Regions from separate parts of the Bordetella genomosp. 10 genome, predicted to be linked through region 1. Evidence: predicted binding sites of a transcription regulator. Region 1 holds the regulator's gene; each other region holds the start of a gene.
What was found. Region 1 encodes LexA, which represses DNA repair genes until DNA is damaged. Its sites were predicted from a motif close to ACTGTATNNNNATACAGT; they were not measured.
Positions count from the first base shown of each region.

Region 2: a site for LexA is predicted at 4,660-4,677, ahead of CAL29_RS10515 (putative DNA modification/repair radical SAM protein). Genes of this name have one in related genera too.
Region 3: a site for LexA is predicted at 3,516-3,533, ahead of CAL29_RS09235 (PA0069 family radical SAM protein). Genes of this name have one in related genera too.

Region 1 covers NZ_NEVM01000002.1:427,107-433,741, forward strand. The annotation lists gene clpX (ATP-dependent Clp protease ATP-binding subunit ClpX) at 10-1,308, shown strand; gene lon (endopeptidase La) at 1,497-3,947, shown strand; gene lexA (transcriptional repressor LexA) at 4,113-4,760, opposite strand; gene CAL29_RS11350 (amino acid aminotransferase) at 5,163-6,368, opposite strand; gene uvrB (excinuclease ABC subunit UvrB) at 6,444-6,635, shown strand, end outside.
Region 2 covers NZ_NEVM01000002.1:234,414-241,048, reverse strand. The annotation lists gene CAL29_RS10535 (energy transducer TonB) at 1-614, opposite strand, end outside; gene CAL29_RS10530 (alpha/beta hydrolase) at 804-1,637, shown strand; gene CAL29_RS10525 (Bug family tripartite tricarboxylate transporter substrate binding protein) at 1,693-2,676, shown strand; gene CAL29_RS10520 (inorganic phosphate transporter) at 2,862-4,478, shown strand; gene CAL29_RS10515 (putative DNA modification/repair radical SAM protein) at 4,691-5,938, shown strand; gene CAL29_RS10510 (UdgX family uracil-DNA binding protein) at 5,946-6,635, shown strand, end outside.
Region 3 covers NZ_NEVM01000001.1:2,110,995-2,117,629, forward strand. The annotation lists gene CAL29_RS09215 (sulfate/molybdate ABC transporter ATP-binding protein) at 1-180, shown strand, start outside; gene CAL29_RS09220 (phosphoadenylyl-sulfate reductase) at 208-1,002, shown strand; gene cysD (sulfate adenylyltransferase subunit CysD) at 1,083-1,997, shown strand; gene CAL29_RS09230 (sulfate adenylyltransferase subunit 1) at 2,031-3,329, shown strand; gene CAL29_RS09235 (PA0069 family radical SAM protein) at 3,540-4,751, shown strand; gene CAL29_RS09240 (hypothetical protein) at 4,765-5,166, shown strand; gene rplS (50S ribosomal protein L19) at 5,566-5,967, shown strand; gene CAL29_RS09250 (CoA pyrophosphatase) at 6,169-6,635, shown strand, end outside.

The sequences.
Region 1 (6,635 bases):
GAGATATTTATGCCTGAAAAAAAGGGATCGGCAGACGCAAAGGTCCTGCACTGCTCGTTCTGCAACAAGAGCCAGCACGAAGTCCGCAAGCTGATTGCGGGACCGTCGGTATTCATCTGCGACGAATGCATAGACCTCTGCAACGACATCATTCGTGAAGAGGCGCAGGCCACGGCGCGGGCGGCCATCCGTTCGGAGCTGCCGACGCCGGCCGAAATCAAGACTTTCCTCGACCAGTACGTGATCGGCCAGACCGGCCCGAAGCGCATGCTGGCGGTCGCGGTGTACAACCACTACAAGCGCATCCGCCACGGCGAGCTCAAGGGCGACGAGGTCGAGCTGTCGAAAAGCAACATCCTTCTGATCGGCCCCACCGGGTCGGGCAAGACGCTGCTGGCGCAGACGCTGGCGCGCATGCTGAACGTGCCCTTCGTCATGGCCGACGCCACCACCTTGACCGAGGCGGGCTACGTCGGCGAGGACGTCGAGAACATCATCCAGAAGCTGCTGCAGAACTGCAATTACGAAGTCGAGAAGGCGCAGCGCGCCATCATCTACATCGACGAAATCGACAAGATTTCGCGCAAGTCGGACAACCCGTCCATCACCCGCGACGTGTCGGGCGAGGGCGTGCAGCAGGCCCTGCTCAAGCTGATCGAAGGCACGGTCGCCTCGGTGCCCCCGCAGGGCGGCCGCAAGCATCCGAACCAGGATTTCGTGCAGGTGGACACCACCAACATCCTGTTCATCGTGGGCGGCGCCTTCGATGGCCTGGAAAAGGTGATCCGCGACCGCACGGAGAAGTCCGGCATCGGCTTTTCGGCCTCGGTGCGGGCCAAGTCCGAACGCGGCGTGGGCGAACTGTTCAGCGAAGCCGAGCCGGAAGACCTGATCAAGTTCGGCCTGATTCCCGAGCTGGTCGGCCGCCTGCCGGTGGTCGCCACCCTGGACGAGTTGGACGAAGCCGCCCTGGTGCAGATCCTCACCGAGCCCAAGAACGCGCTGCTCAAGCAGTTCCAGAAGCTGTTCGCGATGGAAGGGGCGGAACTGGACGTGCGTCCGGCCGCGCTGAAGGCCATCGCGCGCAAGGCGCTCAAGCGCAAGACCGGCGCCCGCGGCCTGCGTTCCATCCTAGAGTCGGCGTTGCTGGACACCATGTACGAGCTGCCGTCGCAAGGCAACGTCAGCCGGGTGGTGGTGGACGACAACGTCATCGACGGCGACGGCCAGCCCTTGCTCATCTATGCGGATGAGGCCAGCCAGCCGGCCAAGCCGGAGCGGGGCGAAGTCCGCGACGCGGCGGCCTAAGTTCCTGGACACGTTGAAAAAAACCCGTAGTGTTCTACGGGTTTTTTCATTCATTTAGCCGGGGCTGGACCGCGGGCTTGAAAATTAAGCTATCGTTCCCATATCGGTCGTAACAGATGTTTGACAGGGTCGTTCCCTCGGGCGCGACGATAGCATCATCTCCGACTCGTCATACCGAGGACTACTCTATGTCTGGCACTCAGACCTTGCCTTCCGAACCTATCGACCTGCCGTTGCTGCCGCTGCGCGACGTCGTGGTGTTTCCGCACATGGTCATTCCGCTGTTCGTGGGGCGTCCCCGTTCCATCCGGGCCTTGGAAGTGGCCATGGAGGCCGGCAAAAGCATCATGCTGGTGGCGCAGAAGTCCGCCGGCAAGGACGATCCCTCGCCCGAGGACGTCTATGAAATCGGCTGCGTGGCCGGCATCCTGCAAATGCTCAAGCTGCCCGACGGCACCGTGAAGGTGCTGGTGGAAGGCTCGCAGCGCGCGCGCATCACCCGCATCGAGGACGTCGATTCGCATTTCACCTGCGAAGTGGTGCCCATCGAGCAGGACACCGCCCAGGGTTCGGAAACCGAAGCCCTGCGCCGCGCCATCGTGGCGCAGTTCGAGCAGTACGTAAAACTGAACAAGAAGATCCCGCCCGAGATCCTGACCTCGCTGGCGGGCATCGACGACGCCGGCCGCCTGGCCGACACCATCGCCGCGCACCTGCCGCTCAAGCTCGAGCAGAAGCAGAAGATGCTGGAAATCTTCGGCACCGCCGAGCGCCTGGAAGGCCTGCTCACGCAACTGGAAACGGAAATCGACATTCTCCAGGTGGAGAAGCGTATCCGCGGCCGCGTCAAGAAGCAGATGGAGAAGAGCCAGCGCGACTACTACCTGAACGAACAGGTCAAGGCCATCCAGAAGGAACTGGGCGAAGGCGAAGAGGGCGCGGACATCGAGGAGCTCGAAAAGAAGATCCTCGCCGCCCGTATGCCCAAGGACGCGCGCAAGAAGGCCGACGCCGAGCTCAAGAAGCTCAAGCTCATGTCGCCCATGTCGGCCGAGGCCACCGTGGTGCGCAACTACATCGACACGCTGATCAATCTGCCGTGGCGCAAGAAGAGCAAGGTCAACAACTCCATTTCCAACGCCGAGTCGGTGCTGGATGACGATCACTATGGCCTGGAGAAGGTCAAGGAACGCATCCTCGAATATCTCGCCGTGCAGCAGCGCGTGGACAAGGTCAAGGCGCCTATCCTGTGCCTGGTCGGCCCTCCGGGCGTCGGCAAGACCTCGCTCGGCCAGTCGATCGCCAAGGCCACGAACCGCAAGTTCGTGCGCATGGCGCTGGGCGGCGTGCGCGACGAGGCCGAGATCCGCGGCCATCGCCGCACCTACATCGGTTCCATGCCGGGCAAGATCCTGCAGAACATGAACAAGGTGGGCGTGCGCAATCCGCTGTTCCTGCTGGACGAAATCGACAAGCTGGGCATGGACTTCCGCGGCGATCCTTCGTCAGCGCTGCTGGAAGTGCTGGACCCGGAACAGAACCACACCTTCCAGGACCACTACGTCGAGGTCGATTTCGACCTGTCGGACGTGATGTTCGTGGCGACCAGCAATACGCTGAACATTCCGCCGGCCCTGCTGGACCGGATGGAAGTCATCCGCCTTTCGGGCTACACCGAAGACGAGAAGGTGCATATCGCCAGCGACCACCTGCTGCCCAAGCTGCTGAAGAACAACGGCTTGAAGGATGGCGAACTGTCGGTCGAGGAATCGGCCCTGCGCGATATCGTCCGCTATTACACCCGGGAAGCCGGCGTGCGGGCGCTGGAGCGCGAAATCGGCAAGATCTGCCGCAAGGTGGTCAAGGAACTGCTGACCAAGCGCGATGCCGCGGCCGGCAAGGGCGAGGCGGAGCAGGCCAAGGGCGTGGTCGTGTCGGCGGACAACCTCAACGACTACCTGGGCGTGCGCCGCTACACCTTCGGCATGGCCGAGAAGGAAAACCAGGTGGGCCAGGTGACCGGCCTGGCCTGGACCGAAGTGGGCGGCGATCTGCTGACCATCGAAGTCGCCGACATGCCGGGCAAGGGCGCCATCCAGCGCACCGGTTCGCTGGGCGACGTGATGAAGGAATCGGTCGAGGCGGCCCGCACGGTGGTGCGCTCGCGCGCCCGCCGCCTGGGCTTTGCCGACAGCGTGTTCGAGAAGCGCGACATGCACGTGCACGTGCCGGAAGGCGCGACGCCCAAGGACGGTCCGTCCGCGGGTATCGCCATCACCACGGCCATGGTGTCGGCCTTGTCGGGCATTCCGGTGCGCGCGGACGTGGCCATGACGGGCGAGATCACCCTGCGTGGCGAGGTGCTGGCCATCGGCGGCTTGAAGGAAAAGCTGCTGGCCGCGCACCGCGGTGGCATCAAGACCGTGCTGATCCCCGAGGAAAACGTCAAGGATCTGGCGGAGATTCCGGACAACGTCAAGAACCACCTGGAAGTCGTGCCGGTGCGTTGGATCGACAAGGTCCTGGAATTGGCGCTCGAACGCATGCCCGAGCCGCTGAGCGAGGAAGAGTCCAAGGACAAGCCTCTGGTCTCGGCCCAGCCCGCTAGCGAAAGCGCGGATCCCGTGACCAAGCATTGATTGATGCGGGAGGCAGGGGCTCCGGCCCCGGCCAAGCAAAAAGGCGAACCGTATATGCGGTTCGCCTTTTTGTTTATGCGGCTTTCTTGTTGATGCGGCTTGTTTGTTGGCTTGTTCGTTGGCTCGTTTGGCTTCTTCGGCTTGTCCGTTTACATCGCCCGCCACTCAGTGCAGCGCCTGCGTCCGGATGAGGCCCACGGCGATGCCTTCCAACGCGAAGTCCTGGCCGTTCCGCACGACGATGGGCTCGAAATCCGGGTTCTCCGGCAGCAACTGGATGCGGCCGCCTTGCCGCTGCAGGCGCTTGACCGTCACGTCGTCGTCGATGCGCGCCACGACGATCTGCCCGTCGCGCGCCTCGCCGGCTTTCTTGACCGCCAGCAGGTCGCCGTCGAGGATGCCGGCGTCGCGCATGCTCATGCCGCGCACCTTGAGCAGGTAGTCGGGACGTTGCGCGAACAGGCCGGGATCGACGCCGACGTCGCGTTCGACGTGTTCGGCCGCAAGAATGGGGCTGCCGGCGGCGACGCGGCCGACCAGCGGCAGCATCAGTTGGGCGAGGGCAGGGAGGGGCAGCATGGCCTGCACGCCCGTGGGGGCTTCCTTCAGGCGTATGCCGCGCGACGCCCCGGCGGTGAGTTCGATGGCGCCCTTGCGCGCCAATGCCTTCAGGTGATCTTCCGCGGCATTGGGCGAACGAAACCCCAGGGCCTGCGCGATTTCGGCGCGGGTAGGGGGGAAGCCGGTGCTGGCGACCGTCTGGCGGATCAGATCGAGAATCTGCTGCTGACGTTCGGTGAGTTTGGTGGCCATGCGTCCGTCTCCCAGGAAATCTTCGGGCTGTATGGATATACAGCCCTGAATTTTGGGGGACGCAGCTTGGAAATGCAAGCCTTTTTCCAGCGGCGTTTTTTCATCGCCGGGCCGCTCCCAAGATGAAAAACGCCCCCTCGGGGGGCAGCAAGCGGCGCAGCCGCGCGGCGTGGGGGCCTTTTTTCATCGCCGGGCCGCTCCCAAGATGAAAAGCGCCCCCTCGGGGGGCAGCAAGCGGCGCAGCCGCGCGGCGTGGGGGCCTTTTTTCAGCCGCGCCGGGCCGCTCCCAAGATGAAAAGCGCCCCCTCGGGGGGCAGCAAGCGGCGCAGCCGCGCGGCGTGGGGGCCTTTTTTCAGCCGCGCCGGGCCGGCGCAGGTCCGCGCCGGCCCGGCACGCGGGGGTTCAGCCCTTCAGCACGGCCGCGATGGCGTTGGCGACCTTGTCGATGTTGCCGCTGTTCAGCGCGGCCACGCAGATGCGGCCGCTGGCCACGGCGTACACGCCATGCTCTTCGCGCAGGCGGTCGACCTGGGCCGGGTTCAGGCCCGAATAGGAGAACATGCCGCGCTGCTTGAGCACGAAGCTGAAGTCCTGGCTGGCGCCGGCGGCCTTGATCTTCTCCACCAGTTGGGCGCGCATCAGGCGGATGCGGTCGCGCATGCCGGCCAGTTCCTCTTCCCACAGGGCGAAGAGCTCGGGCGAGTTGAGGACCGAGGCGACCACCGTGCCGCCGTGGGTGGGCGGGTTGGAGTAGTTGGTGCGAATCACGCGCTTGAGCTGGCTCAGCACGCGGGTGGCTTCGTCCTTGTTGCCGGCGACCACCGTCAACGCGCCGACGCGCTCGCCGTACAGCGAGAACGACTTCGAGAACGAGGAGCTGACCAGCATGGTGATGTCCAGGTCGGCGAACAGGCGCACGACCGCGGCATCTTCCTGCAGGCCTTCGCCGAAGCCCTGGTAGGCGATGTCCAGGAAGGGCACCAGGCCGCGTTCCTTGACGACCGCGGCGATCTGCTTCCACTGCTCGGGGGTGGGATCCACGCCGGTCGGGTTGTGGCAGCAGGCGTGCAGCACGACCACGCTTTGCGCCGGCATGGCCTTCAGACTGGCCAGCATGCCTTCGAAATTCAGGCCGCGGGTGGCGGCGTCGTAGTAGGCGTAGTTTTCAACGGTGAAACCGGCGCGCTCGAACAGGGCGCGGTGGTTTTCCCAGCTCGGATCGCTGATGTAGGCCTTGGCGCCCGGCAGCAACTGGCGCAGGAAATCGGCGCCGATCTTCAGCGCGCCGGTGCCGCCCAGGGCCTGCACCGTCAGCACGCGGCCTTCGGCGGCCAGGGGCGAGTCGGCGCCCAGCAGCAGGGTCTGCGCGCCCTTGTTGTAGCCCGGGATCCCTTCGATCGGCAGGTAGCCGCGCGCGGCGGCCGCCTCGATGCGAGCCGTCTCCGCCTTGCGCACCGCGGCCAGCAGCGGGATGCGGCCATTGTCGTCGTAATACACGCCAACCCCGAGGTTGACCTTGCCGGGACGCGTGTCGGCGTTGTATTGCTCGTTCAGGCCCAAAATGGGGTCGCGGGGTGCTAGCTCTACGGAGTCGAAAAGAGTGCTCATCGGATCGAACGGAGGAAGGGTGGACGCAGCGGACAGTGCGGCGGATAATCAGGGGTTTCCCTCGGACAGTCTAGCATGTCCTCTCCCGGATTCATCGAATTCCCCGACAGCCCTTTCCAGCTCTACCAGCCCTATCCGCCGGCCGGCGATCAGCCCAATGCCATCGAGGCGCTGACGCAAGGCGTGGAGGACGGTCTGATGTACCAGACCTTGCTGGGCGTGACGGGCTCGGGCAAGACCTACACCATGGCCAACGTCATCGCCCGT
Region 2 (6,635 bases), 190 kb from region 1:
CGGCGCGAGGCTTCCGGATACACCGGCCGCGGGCCGCGTCCGTCATAGGCCACGTTGGAGACCAGCTCGGGCTGGTCCGGCGGCGGTCCCTGGGTCGGCGCCTGCGGCTTGCTGTCGCCCTGCGGCGTGCCCGAAGGCGGCGCGGGCGGCGGCGGGTTTTCCACCGGCTTGGGCGGCGGCTCCTCTTTCTTGGGCTGCGGCTTCGGCTGGGGCTTGGGCTTCGGTTTGGGTTTCGGCTTGGGCTTGGGCGCGGGCTCCGGCGGCTTCTCGATCACGGGCTCCGGCTCGGGCTCCGGTTCCGGCTTGACGTCGGGCGTGGGGTCCGGCTTGACGTCGGGCGGCGGTTCTTCCTCCGGCGGCGGAGGCGGCGGCTCTTCCACGGGGGGCTGCGGCGGCTCCGGCGTGGGATCGGCCTTGGCCATCTGCGGCACCGGCGCCTCGATGACGCTTACCATGATGGGCGCGTCCTGAGGCATATCCAGCTTCGTCTCGTCGCTGACGAACAGCGCGGCCGCGACCGCCGCATGCAGAATTGCCACCGCCACGCCCGCGCCGATGCGCAAGCCTGGAGAAATCGAGGAAGATGTTGACCAACCGCTTTTGACGCTAGGCATGAATCAGCCAGGGGACGATATCGCTATGCACACCCTGCGATGAAACGGAACGCGAAACGCGCACGCACGAGGACACAGGGCGAATGAAGCCCAAGAATATATCTTAAATAGGAATTATTCGCAAATCCGTTCAGATTATTCTTAAAACAATATCGCCCCCGCCTGATTCGTCCCCTTCTCGATTCCTCCATGAACGCCTTCGACTTCAGCCTGATCGACCGCCTGCCCTCCTACCCCGCCGGCGCCGGCCGCCTGCTGCTGAGCGCCCCGCCGGCGCACGGCCAGCCGCTGCTGCTCTTCGTGCACGGGGCGTATCACGGCGCCTGGTGCTATGCCAACTACCTGGCCTATTTCACCGGGCAGGACGTCGCCTGCGCCGCCCTGGACCTGCCCGGCCACGGCGGCCTGCCGCAGGACGCCAGTTTCCTGCACGCGGGCATCCGCGACCTGGCCGTCTCGGTGCAGCGCGCGGCCGAACGCCTGGAGGGGCCCGTCGTCCTGGTCGGCCACAGCATGGGCGCCCTGCCCGTGCTGGTCGCGGCCGCCGAAATGGCGCGCGCGCCGGCCGGGGTCGTGCTGCTGGCGCCCTCTCCGCCCGCCAACCTGCCGGGCGCGGCGGCCTTGCCGCCGGTGCCCGAGGACGTCCTGCGCGCGCCGCCGGGCGACAAGGAAATCCGCGAACGCTTCGCCGGCTGCGCGGCGGACGTGGACGTCAGCGCCATCCGCCTGCGCCTGTGCGCCGAAAGTCCCCAGGTGCTCAACGACCGCTACGCCCTGCGCGTGGCCGTCAACCCCTTCGCCATGCGCAGCCCCGGCCTGTGCGTGGAGGCGGGCCTGGACGATCCCGCGCGCCATCCCGCGGGACAGGACCGCGCGATCGCCGATTTCTTCGGCTTCGAACACCGGTTGCTGGCGGACCAGCCGCACGCCATGATGTACGGCGAGCGCTGGGAAAGCAGCGCGGAGGTATTGCTGGACTGGTACCGGCGCACCTACGACAGGCGGCGCGGCAACCCGCGTTGACGCGGGACCGCGACCCGCCGCGGCAACCATCGAATTTCCCGAGGAGACAGACACCATGCAAGCTTCGTTCATCGCCGCGCGCGCGGCCGCCCGCCTGTTGCTGGGCGCATCGGCCGCCCTGGCGGTCCTGCCCGGCGCCGCGCGCGCGGCCTGGCCGGAAAAACCCGTGACGATCATCGTGCCCTCGGCGGCGGGCGGCGCCGCCGACCTGACCGCCCGGACCTTCGCGCAGTTCCTCGGGGCCAAGACCGGCCAGAGCATCGTGGTCGAGGACCGCGCCGGCGCCGGCGGCATCGTGGGCACCAATGCCGCCAGGACGGCGCCGCACGACGGCTACACCTTCCTGCTGTCGACCAATTCCACCCATTCGGCCAACCAGTTCCTCTACAAGTCGCTGCCCTACGACGCGCAGAAGGATTTCCGCCAGGTGGGCATGTTCGGCACCTTCGGCACGGTGGCCATCGTGCGGCCGGACGCGCCCTACAAGACGGTGCCCGAGCTGGTGCAGTACGCGCGCGACCATCCCGGCAAGGTCTTCTTCGGCTACTACAGCTCCTCCTCCCAGGTGCCGCCGGAACTGTTCAAGGCGCGCGCCGGCATCAAGGTCGACGGCGCCGCGTACAAGAACATCACGCAGATCATCACCGACCTGCGCGGCCGGCAGATCGATTTCGCCTTCGTCGACTACCTGACCGCCATGGGCCAGATCGACGGCAAGAGCCTGCGCCCGCTGGCGGTGACGGGCGCCCAGCGCCACCCGAGCTGGCCGGACGTGCCGACCATGGATTCCTACTATCCGGGTTACGTGGTGGAAGGCTGGCTGGGGCTGTCGGCGCCGGCCGGCACGCCGGACGACGTCGTCCAGGCCATGAACGGCTACATCGCGCAGGCCTTGCAGGACCAGGCCACGGCCGACAGGCTGCGCGCCCTGGGCCTCATGCCCAAGGGGATGGACGTCAAGCAATTCGACGCGTTCGTGAAGGCGGACACCCAGCGCTGGAAGGAATGGGTGGGGGTGGCGGGCATCCAGCCGCAATGAGTCGGGCGCCTGCATAACGCACCTGCATGGCGCACCTGCATGGCGCACCGACGTGACGCGCCCACACGACGCTCCCCTATACCCCGCGGCGCCCGGCCCCGGGCGCCGCCGTCATCCCACTGTCATCGGCCGGTCATACCATTCTCGCACCCCCCAACGATAAGCAATTCCGAGAGGTAGACCCCATGAATACCGCAACCGAGAGCGCGGCCCTGCCGCCTTCTCACGGCGGCGTGCGCTCGCGCTTCGACCAGCGCACCGGCCCCACGACAGTGATCGTTTTCTTCGGCCTGCTGGCCATCGGCCTGTTCTACACCGGCTACAGCCTGTTCCACGACATGGACAACGCCCATGTCGATTTCATCTCCTGGCTCCCCTTCGTGCTGCTGGGCGTGGCCCTGCTGATCGCGCTGGGCTTCGAATTCGTCAACGGTTTCCATGACACGGCCAATGCCGTGGCCACGGTGATCTACACCAACTCCCTCGCGCCCAATTTCGCCGTCATGTGGTCGGGGCTGTTCAACTTCCTCGGCGTGCTGTTGTCCAGCGGCGCGGTGGCCTTCGGCATCATCTCCCTGCTGCCGGTCGAGCTCATCCTGCAGGTGGGCTCCAGCGCCGGCTTCGCCATGGTGTTCGCGCTGCTGATCGCCGCGATCATCTGGAACCTGGCGACCTGGTGGCTGGGCCTGCCGGCGTCGTCCTCGCACACGCTGATCGGCTCCATCATCGGCGTGGGCGTGGCCAATGCCATGATGCACGGCCGCGACGGCACCGCCGGCGTCGACTGGGCGCAGGCCAAGAGCGTCGGCCTCACGCTGCTGGTGTCGCCCATCGTCGGCTTCGTGTGCGCGGCGCTGCTGCTGGTCGTGCTGCGCACCTTCGTCAAGAACCGCGAGCTGTACCAGGAGCCCAAGGGCAACACCCCGCCGCCCTGGTGGATCCGCGGCCTGCTGATCCTCACCTGCACCGGCGTCTCCTTCGCCCACGGCTCGAACGACGGCCAGAAAGGCATGGGCCTGATCATGCTGATCCTGGTGGGCACCGTGCCCTTGACCTACGGCCTGAACCGCGCCATGCCGGTCGAGGAAATGAACCGCTTCGCCGCCGTGGCGCAGGCCACGCAAGCCTCCCTCATCCGCACCTCGCCCACCGCCGCGCCGGCCGATCCGCGCGCGACGTTGACGGCCTACATCCGCAGCAACGAAATCAATCCGGGCGTGGTCCCCTCGCTGGCGGCCCTGACCGGCTCCATCGGCGGCCAGGTGCGCCACTACGGCTCGCTCGCCGCCGTTCCCGCCGACGCCGTGGGCAACGTCCGCAACGACATGTACCTGGCCTCGGAGACCATCAACCGCATCAAGAAGAACGGCGGCGTCGCGTTCGACGCCGAGACGCAGTCCAACCTCGACGCCTTCAAGCGCTCGCTCGACGACTCGACCAAGTTCATCCCGCTGTGGGTGAAGGTGGCGGTGGCGATCGCGCTGGGCCTGGGCACCATGGTGGGCTGGAAGCGCATCGTCGTCACGGTCGGCGAAAAAATCGGCAAGACCCACCTGACCTATGCGCAGGGCGCGTCGGCCGAACTGGTCGCCATGGCCACCATCGGCGCCGCCGACATGTACGGCCTGCCCGTGTCCACCACCCACGTCCTGTCCTCCGGCGTGGCGGGCACCATGGCCGCCAACCGCTCCGGCCTGCAATGGAGCACGCTGCGCAACCTGGCGCTGGCCTGGGTCCTCACCCTGCCCGCCGCCATGCTGCTGTCGGGCGGACTGTACTGGGTGATGCGGCACGTGTTCTGAGCGGAACGGCCGCGCATGGCGCGGCGCCGTGACGCCATCCGATGACGGGCCGTCGCGCTTGCCGCGCGACGGCCCGTCGTCATTGATGAGGAGGATGCGTGGCGGCGCCGGGGCAGGCGACCGGACGCAGGCCTCGGCCGGGACCGGCCTTGCTTGCGGTCCCTTCGGGGCGTCCTATAATACTGTACATACATACAGCATTCAGGAACGGCATGGACGTCCTCACCAAGCTCGAAGTCCTGGCGGACGCCGCCAAGTACGACGCCTCCTGCGCCAGCAGCGGCGCCCCAAAGCGGGACTCCATCGGCCGCGCCGGGCTGGGCGCGAGCACCGGCGCGGGCATCTGCCACAGCTTCACGCCGGACGGCCGCTGCGTCTCGCTGCTGAAGATACTGCTGACCAACTTCTGCCTCTACGACTGCCAGTACTGCGTCAACCGCCGGTCCAGCAACGTGCCCCGCGCGCGCTTCGCGCCGCGCGAAGTCGTCGACCTGACGCTGGATTTCTACCGCCGCAACTACATCGACGGCCTGTTCCTCAGTTCCGGCATCATCCGCAGCGCGGACTACACCATGGAGCAACTGGTGCAGGTGGCGCGCTCGCTGCGCGAGGAACATCTCTTCCGCGGCTACATCCATCTGAAGACCATCCCCGACGCCGATCCCAGGCTCATCGCGCAGGCGGGCCAATACGCCGACCGGCTCAGCGTGAATATCGAACTGCCCACCGAAGGCGGCCTGGCGCGGCTGGCGCCGGAAAAGGACGCCCACACCATCAAGCGCGCGATGGGCGCGATACGGCTGGCGCGAGAGGAAGCCGAAGGCGAGGCGCGCGACGGCGCGAAACGATCGCTCGCCGCGCCAAGCAAGCCGGCGGCGCGCGCGCCCGCCGGGCAAAGCACGCAGATGATCGTCGGCGCCGACGACGCCAACGACCGCACCATCCTGCAGACCGCGCAGACCCTGTACGGCGCCTACCGGCTCAAGCGCGTCTACTATTCCGCCTTCAGCCCCATTCCCGACAGCCCGTCCAGCGTCCCGGCCCAGGCGCCGCCGCTGTTGCGCGAGCACCGGCTGTACCAGGCCGACTTCCTGATGCGCGGCTACGGCTTCCAGGCCGAGGAATTGTTCCAGGACGACGGCGACCTGCCCTTGGACATCGACCCCAAGCTCGGCTGGGCGCTGGCGCATCGCGAGGCGTTTCCGGTGGACCTGAACCGCGCCCCGCAGCGCCTCATCGCGCGCGTCCCCGGCATCGGCATGCGCAATGCCCAGCGCATCGTGGAGTTGCGCCGCCTGCGCGCCGTGCGTTACCAGGACCTGATCCGTTTGCGCTGCGCCATCGACAAGGCCAAGCCGTTCGTGGTGGTGCGCGACTACCGGCCGGCGACGGCGGAGTCTTCCTCCGAACAACTGCGGCGCGCGCTCGCGCCGCCGCCCGAACAACTCTCCCTGCTATGAGCGCCCGATGAACGCCAACGCCGCCGGCGCGCACAGGCTGCTGATCGACGGCAGCTACGTCAGTTGGCGCGAGCAGGCCCTGCGCGCCCTGGCCGCGCAGTGGGCGCCGGAAGACGTGCAGTGGCTCGCCGTGGAGGGAGGGGCCGCGCCCGGCGACGCGCAGATGACGCTGGACGGTTTCGTTGCGGCGGAAACGCCTCCTTCGTGCCGGGACGGAGGCGCCGGCGATTCACCGCCGGCGGGCGATACGGACGGGACGGGCACGGTTCATGCGGACGCCCCGCCCGTCATCCGCGTCTCCAGAACCTTCGCCGAGCTCATGCAAGACGCCGCCCTCTACCGTTCGCCGCGCCGTTGGGTTCACCTGTACCGCGCCCTCTGGCGCTGGCGCCACGACGACCGCGCGGTCGCGTCGCCGGCGGACGAGGACGGCGCCCGCCTGCACGCCATGGCCAAGGCCGTGCGGCGCGCCAAGCACGATATGATCGCCTACGTGCGCTTCCATCGGCGCGCGGCGGACGACGGCCCCGAATATCTGGCGTGGTACGAGCCCGAGCACGACGTCCTGCCTTGGGCCGCGGAGCACTTCGCGCGACGCATGGGCGCGTCCACCTGGTGCATCGCCACGCCGGCGGGCGCGGCATTCTGGGACGGCGCGTCCCTGCGATACTCCGCCGCCCCCGTCGACGGCGCGGCG
Region 3 (6,635 bases), on a different contig from region 1:
GCCTACCTGGCCGGTCCCAGCGCCTTCCTCGAACTGTCGCGCGAGGACGGCGGCCTGCTGGAGGCCCAGGTGCCCGAGGAAGATTTCCACGCGCTGGGGCTGAACGAAGGCGAACAACTGCTGGCGCGTCCGCGCCGCGGCCGGGTTTTCGCGGCCGAAACCGAAGCGCGGCGCGCGTAAAGGCATACGCATCATGGAGTCCGCGTCATGAGTTCTATCCCTGGCGTCCGCGCCGCGCTTTCTTCAGCCGTCGCGCCGTCCGGCCTGGCCGCCGATCGCTCCACCGGCCTGCCCGCCGATCTCGCCGGCAAATGGCGGGCGCTCGGGCAGCGCCTGGCCGATATCGCGCGTCGCTATCCGGACGCCGCGCTGGCCTCGTCGCTGGCGGCCGAGGATATGCTGTTGACGCATGCCATCCTGGACGGCGGCATCGGGCTGGGCATCTTCACGCTGGACACCGGCCGCCTGCATGCGGAAACCCTGGCGCTGCTGGACACGATAGCGGCGCGCTACGGCCGCCGGCCCGAGGTCTTCCACCCCCAGGCCGACGCGGTGCGGGCGCACGTCGACGCGCACGGCGCTTATGCGTTCTACGAGAGCGTGGAACTGCGCAAGGCCTGTTGCGAAATCCGCAAGGTGGAGCCGCTGCGCCGCGCGCTGGCGGGCCGCAAGGCATGGATCACCGGCCAGCGCCGCGCCCAGTCCGCCACCCGCGCCGACCTGCCCGAAGAAGAGCAGGACGTCGTCTTCGGCCTGTACAAGTTCAACCCGCTGGCCGACTGGACCGAAACCGAGGTCTGGACCGCGATCCGCGCCTTGGGCATCCCCTACAACCCGCTGCACGACCAAGGCTATCCCTCCATCGGCTGCGAGCCCTGTACCCGCGCCATCCGCCCCGGCGAGGACGTGCGCGCCGGCCGCTGGTGGTGGGAGTCGTCCGATTCCAAGGAATGCGGCCTGCACGCCGGCAACCGTTTTTCGATCAAGTCCCAGGCGCCGTGATCCTGGCCCCGCGTCCCGGAAGCTTCGCAAGAACTTCCGCGGCACGGCGCCGGGTTCCGGCAAGTCCCCACAGGTCCGATATGTCCACCGTACAACAACACACCCGCAGCCATCTGGATTGGCTGGAATCCGAAGCCATCTTCATCCTGCGCGAAGTCGCCGCCGAGTGCGAGCGGCCCGTCCTGCTGTTTTCCGGCGGCAAGGATTCCTGCGTCCTGCTGCGCCTGGCGGAAAAAGCCTTCCGCCCGGGACGTTTTCCCTTCCCCCTGCTGCACGTGGACACCGGCCACAACTTCGGCGAGGTGATCGATTTCCGCGACGCCCGCGCCGCCGAGCTGGGCGAGACGCTGATCGTGCGCAGCGTCGAGGATTCGATCGCGCGCGGCTCGGTGGTGTTGCGGCGCGAAACCGATTCGCGCAATGCCGCGCAGGCGGTGACGCTGCTGGAAGCCATCGCCGAGTTCGGCTTCGACGCGTGCATCGGCGGCGCGCGCCGCGACGAAGAGAAGGCGCGCGCGAAGGAGCGCATCTTCTCCTTCCGCGACGAGTTCGGCCTGTGGGATCCGAAGAACCAGCGGCCCGAGGTCTGGGACCTCTACAACACCCGGGTGCATCGCGGCGAGAACATGCGCGTGTTCCCCATCTCCAACTGGACCGAGCTGGACGTCTGGCAGTACATCGAACGCGAGCAACTGGCCTTGCCGTCGATCTACTACGCCCACCGGCGCGACGTGGTGCGGCGCAACGGCCTGCTGGTGCCGGTGACTCGCCTGACCCCGTCCCGGGACGGCGAGCAGGTCGAGAACCTGTCGGTGCGCTTTCGCACGGTCGGCGACATCTCCTGCACCTGCCCCGTGGCGTCGGAGGCGTCGGACAACGCCGCCATCATCGCCGAGACCGCCATCAGCGACATCACCGAACGCGGCGCCACGCGCATGGACGACCAGACCTCGGAAGCGTCCATGGAACGGCGCAAGCGCGAAGGGTATTTCTAAGCATCCAAGCACCGACCGGAATCGAACCTCACCATGAACGCCATCAACGACTCCTTCCTGCCGTCCGCCGACGGCGGCGTCATTCGCCTGATCACCGCCGGTTCGGTCGACGACGGCAAGTCCACGCTGATCGGCCGCCTGCTGTATGACAGCAAGGGCGTGTTCGCCGACCAGCTCGACGCCATCGCGCGCGCCAAGCACAAGCGCGTCAGCGGCGACGGCATCGACTTCTCCCTGCTCACCGACGGGCTGGAGGCGGAGCGGGAGCAGGGGATCACCATCGACGTCGCCTATCGCTACTTCGCGACGCCCCGGCGCAAGTTCATCATCGCCGACGCGCCCGGCCATGAGCAGTACACGCGCAACATGGTGACCGGCGCCTCCACCGCCGACGTCGCCGTCATCCTGATCGACGCCACGCGCGCCGCCGACGGCCGCTTGCTGCCGCAGACCAAGCGCCACAGCATGCTGGCGCATCTGCTGGGCATCCGCCACATCGTGGTCGCGGTCAACAAGATGGACCTGGTCGATTGGGACCAGGCGGTGTTCGCGCGCATCGACGCCGCCTATGCCGGCCTGGCGCGCCGCATCGGCATCGAGCGCTACCAGGCGCTGCCGATCTCCGCGCTGCGCGGAGACAACGTGGTGAACCGTAGCGAGGCCGCGCCCTGGTACGAAGGCCAGCCGCTGCTGTCCTTGCTGGAAGCGCTGGACACGCGCGACGCCGCCGCCGACGCGCCCCTGCGTTTTCCGGTGCAATGGGTGTCGCGCCATGACGGCGACACGGCGACCGACTTCCGCGCCTATGCGGGCCGCCTCGCCAGCGGCATCCTGCGCGTCGGCGATGAAGTGGTGGTGCAGCCCGCCGGCGCGAGCGCGCGCGTGCGCCGCATCCTGGCGCACACGGAAGCGCGCGCGCACGCCCATGCGGGCGACTCCGTCATGGTGGAGCTGGATCGCGACGTCGACGTATCGCGCGGCGACGTGCTCGCGCACGCCGATGCGCCGGCGCGCGTCGCGCGCGAGTTCGAAGCGGAGCTGTGCTGGTTCGATGCGCAGGCCTTGAATCCCGCGCGCAAGTATCTGCTCAAGCACGGCACGCGCTTGACCTCGGCGCGCATCAAGGAGGTGCGCACGCGCCGCGACATCCACGAACTCGATGAGATCGAAGCGCAAGGCAGCGCATTGTCGATGAACGATATCGGCCGCGTGGTGATCGCGACGCGCGATGCGTTGGCGGTGGATGCCTATGCGCAAAACCCGGCCACCGGCGCCTTCATCCTGATCGACGAAGCGACGCACCAGACCGCGGCCGCGGGCATGCTGCGGTGAACGCCGGCGGGGCGGTTTGTCAAGCCCCGCCGTTGTACTGCTGAAGTGATCACTCTCGCTGAAAGACAGCGTTCATGCGGGTTTTGCGGCAAAGCCACAGCAGAAAAATTTAGCTCCGCACGCGCCGTGGTCTTGGAGTAAAGTGAACCGTCGTCGCAAAACGACGATCAGTGGGTTGCATAAAGTACTGGATGCTTGTACAGTACTTTCATGGAACGCACCGATCATTTTGTTTCCGCCGGTTCTGGGTCCCCGGCTGCCGCCCCCGCCGCCTTGCGCGGTCGGGGTGCGGTTACTAATGTCGGCCATCGCTTCCAGCAAGACGAGCGCAGCGCCGCCGTCGATCACGACCCCGCTCAAACTGTCCCCGTTTATTTCCAGCCGCCCCGCGGATTGGCCACCACCGTGGCGGTCGAGCAGGCGCGCCGCATCCTCTCCCGCAACGATTCGCCGGATATCGGCTTCGACCAGGCCATCAATCCCTACCGCGGGTGCGAGCACGGCTGCGTCTATTGCTACGCCCGGCCCACCCATGCCTACCTGGGCTATTCCCCCGGCCTGGACTTCGAGACCCGCCTGGTCGCCAAGGCCAACGCCGTGGACGCCCTGCGCGCGGAACTGGCGCGGCCGGGCTATCGCGTCTCGCCCATCAACCTGGGCTCCGCCACGGATATCTACCAGCCCATCGAGCGCGACTGGCGCCTGACGCGCGGCCTGCTCGAATTGCTGCTGGAAACCGGCCATCCGCTGACCCTGGTGACCAAGAACGCCCTGGTCGAGCGCGACCTGGACCTGCTGCGCGCCCTGGCCGAGCGCAACCTGGTCGCCGTGTACGTCAGCATCACCTCCCTGGACAACGACCTGTCGCGCACGCTGGAGCCGCGCGCCTCGGCGCCGCAGCGCCGGCTGCAAGCGGTGCGCACGCTGGCCGAAGCGGGCGTGCCGGTCGGCGTCCTGGTCGCGCCCGTCATTCCCTTCATCAACGACGTCTACCTGGAACGCATCCTCGAAGCCGCTGCCCACGCCGGCGCCTACTACGGCAGCTATACCGTGGTGCGCCTGCCCTGGGAAGTGAAGGATGTGTTCGAACAATGGCTGCTGGCCCATTTCCCCGACCGCGCGCAGCGCGTGCTGCACCGTATCGAGGACATGCGGGGCGGCAAGCGCAACGATCCCCATTTCGGTACCCGCATGCGCGGCACCGGCGCCTGGGCCGATCTGCTGCGTCAACGCTTCGAACTGGCCGTGCGCAAGCACGGCCTGAACCGCCAGCGCTTGCTGCTGGACACCCAACGATTCGTCGCGCCGTCCCCCGTGGGCGGCGCGGCGGGACGGCAGGTCCGGGCGCCGTCCCCGCAATTGAGCTTGTTCGACCCGCCCGGCCCCGCTGTTTCATCCGCCGCGCAGACGCCTACGCGCTAGCCAGGAGCCCATCATGACCGTTGCCGCTCAACCGCAATTTTCCGCCCCGTTTCCCCGTGAATTCTCCGGCAGCATCGCCGGCACGTTTGGCGCCATCGCCGGCGCGACGCCGGGCGCGGCCCCGGCCGGCCGGCGTCCGGGCAAGCTGCCTGGCAGGCTCGCCGGCAAGCTCACGGGGAAATGGCCGTTCCGCCCGGCGCCCCAGGACCAGGTTCCCGCAGGGCGGGGCGCCGAGGGCGCCGTGGGCGATACCGCCCGGCCGGCGCCCGCATCCAGCCCTGCCATCCCCGCCGGGAATCCCGCCCGCGGCGGCGAAGTCAGCGTTCGCGAAATGGTGACGGATATCCTGCTCGTCGGCATGTGGGGCGCCATGATCCCCGGCTTGATGTGGCTGGGCGCCGCGCTGGGATTCTGACCCGGCGGGATACCGGGCAGGTATGACGCCTATACCTCTTGTCCCTTATCCCCTTGCCCCTTACGTAACTGACTGATTTCATGTAGAATTGCGCGTTTGCCAAAACTCATCCTCTGCGTGCGGCTAAAACGGAAGCGTTTCTGTCATGGAAACGTTGGCCCGTAGCCACGTCCCGCATGGCATATCCCTATAACGCGTACGCACATAGTGCATGCGCTCATGTGCGTCTTCTTATAAGCGCCCATGTATAGGCGTTCATGCGGCCGTGGAAACCAACAGTCGTGGCGAATCTACTGGCGAAACATCCTGTCGGCCGACCTGTGCCTTCTCCCCGAAGGCGCATGAAGTCCGTCGCGATGGCCACGAATCCCGCACAGACATGATGAATCTGGAGTTCATATGAACCTCATCGCTATCCTGGAACAGGAAGAAATCAAGCGCCTGCTGGGCGACAACAAGACGCTGCCCGAGTTCGCCCCCGGCGACACCGTGGTGGTCAACGTCAACGTGGTTGAAGGTAACCGCAAGCGCGTCCAGGCCTTCGAAGGCGTGGTCATCGCCAAGCGCAACCGCGGCCTGAACTCGTCGTTCATCGTGCGCAAGATCTCGTCGGGTGAAGCCGTCGAGCGTACGTTCCAACTGTACTCGCCGCAAATCGCCTCGATCGAAGTGAAGCGTCGTGGCGACGTGCGTCGCGCCAAGCTGTACTACCTGCGCAACCGCTCGGGCAAGTCGGCTCGCATCAAGGAAAAGCTGGTCAGCCGTCAGGCTGCCGCCCAGTCGGCCAAGGCCGCGTCCTGATCGCGATGTCCGCCTCCGGCATGCGAGACCGGCCTTCCGGCTTGTCCGCATGCCAGGAGGCGGAGGCAAGGGCGGCGGTGGTATGCCGCGCTTTCCGCGACTGCATGGGAAAGGCTCCCATGGGAAAAGGCACCCTGCAGGGTGCCTTTTCCATTCCCGGCCCTGACAGGGTATTCTTCATAGGCTATTCCCCACGGGCTTATGTCTGACTCTTCTTCTCCTTCGCGGCCGCGCCGTCCTTCCGTGCGGCCGTTTTTCGATCCGGCGACCCAGCCCTGGGTCACGGCCGATGATGGTTTGCCGCCGTTGCCTTCCGAACGCCTGACGGAGCCGGCCTTGCGCCAGCGGCTGGCCGGGCCCACGTCGTGGTCGGTGCAACTGCCCCTGAACGACGACACCCGTTATCCGGGACGCGAGGGTCCACCCGTGCTGGCGGCCGTGCTGGTGCCGCTGGTGTCCCGCCCGGACGGGGTGTCCGTGATGCTGACCCAGCGTGCCGCGCACCTGCACGACCATGCGGGGCAGATCAGCTTTCCCGGCGGCCGTATCGAGGACAGCGACCCCAGTCCGGTGGCGGCCGCCTTGCGCGAAGCGCAAGAGGAAACCGGTTTGGCGCCCGATTATGTCGACGTGCTGGGCAGCATGCCGTCCTATATGACGGCCACCGG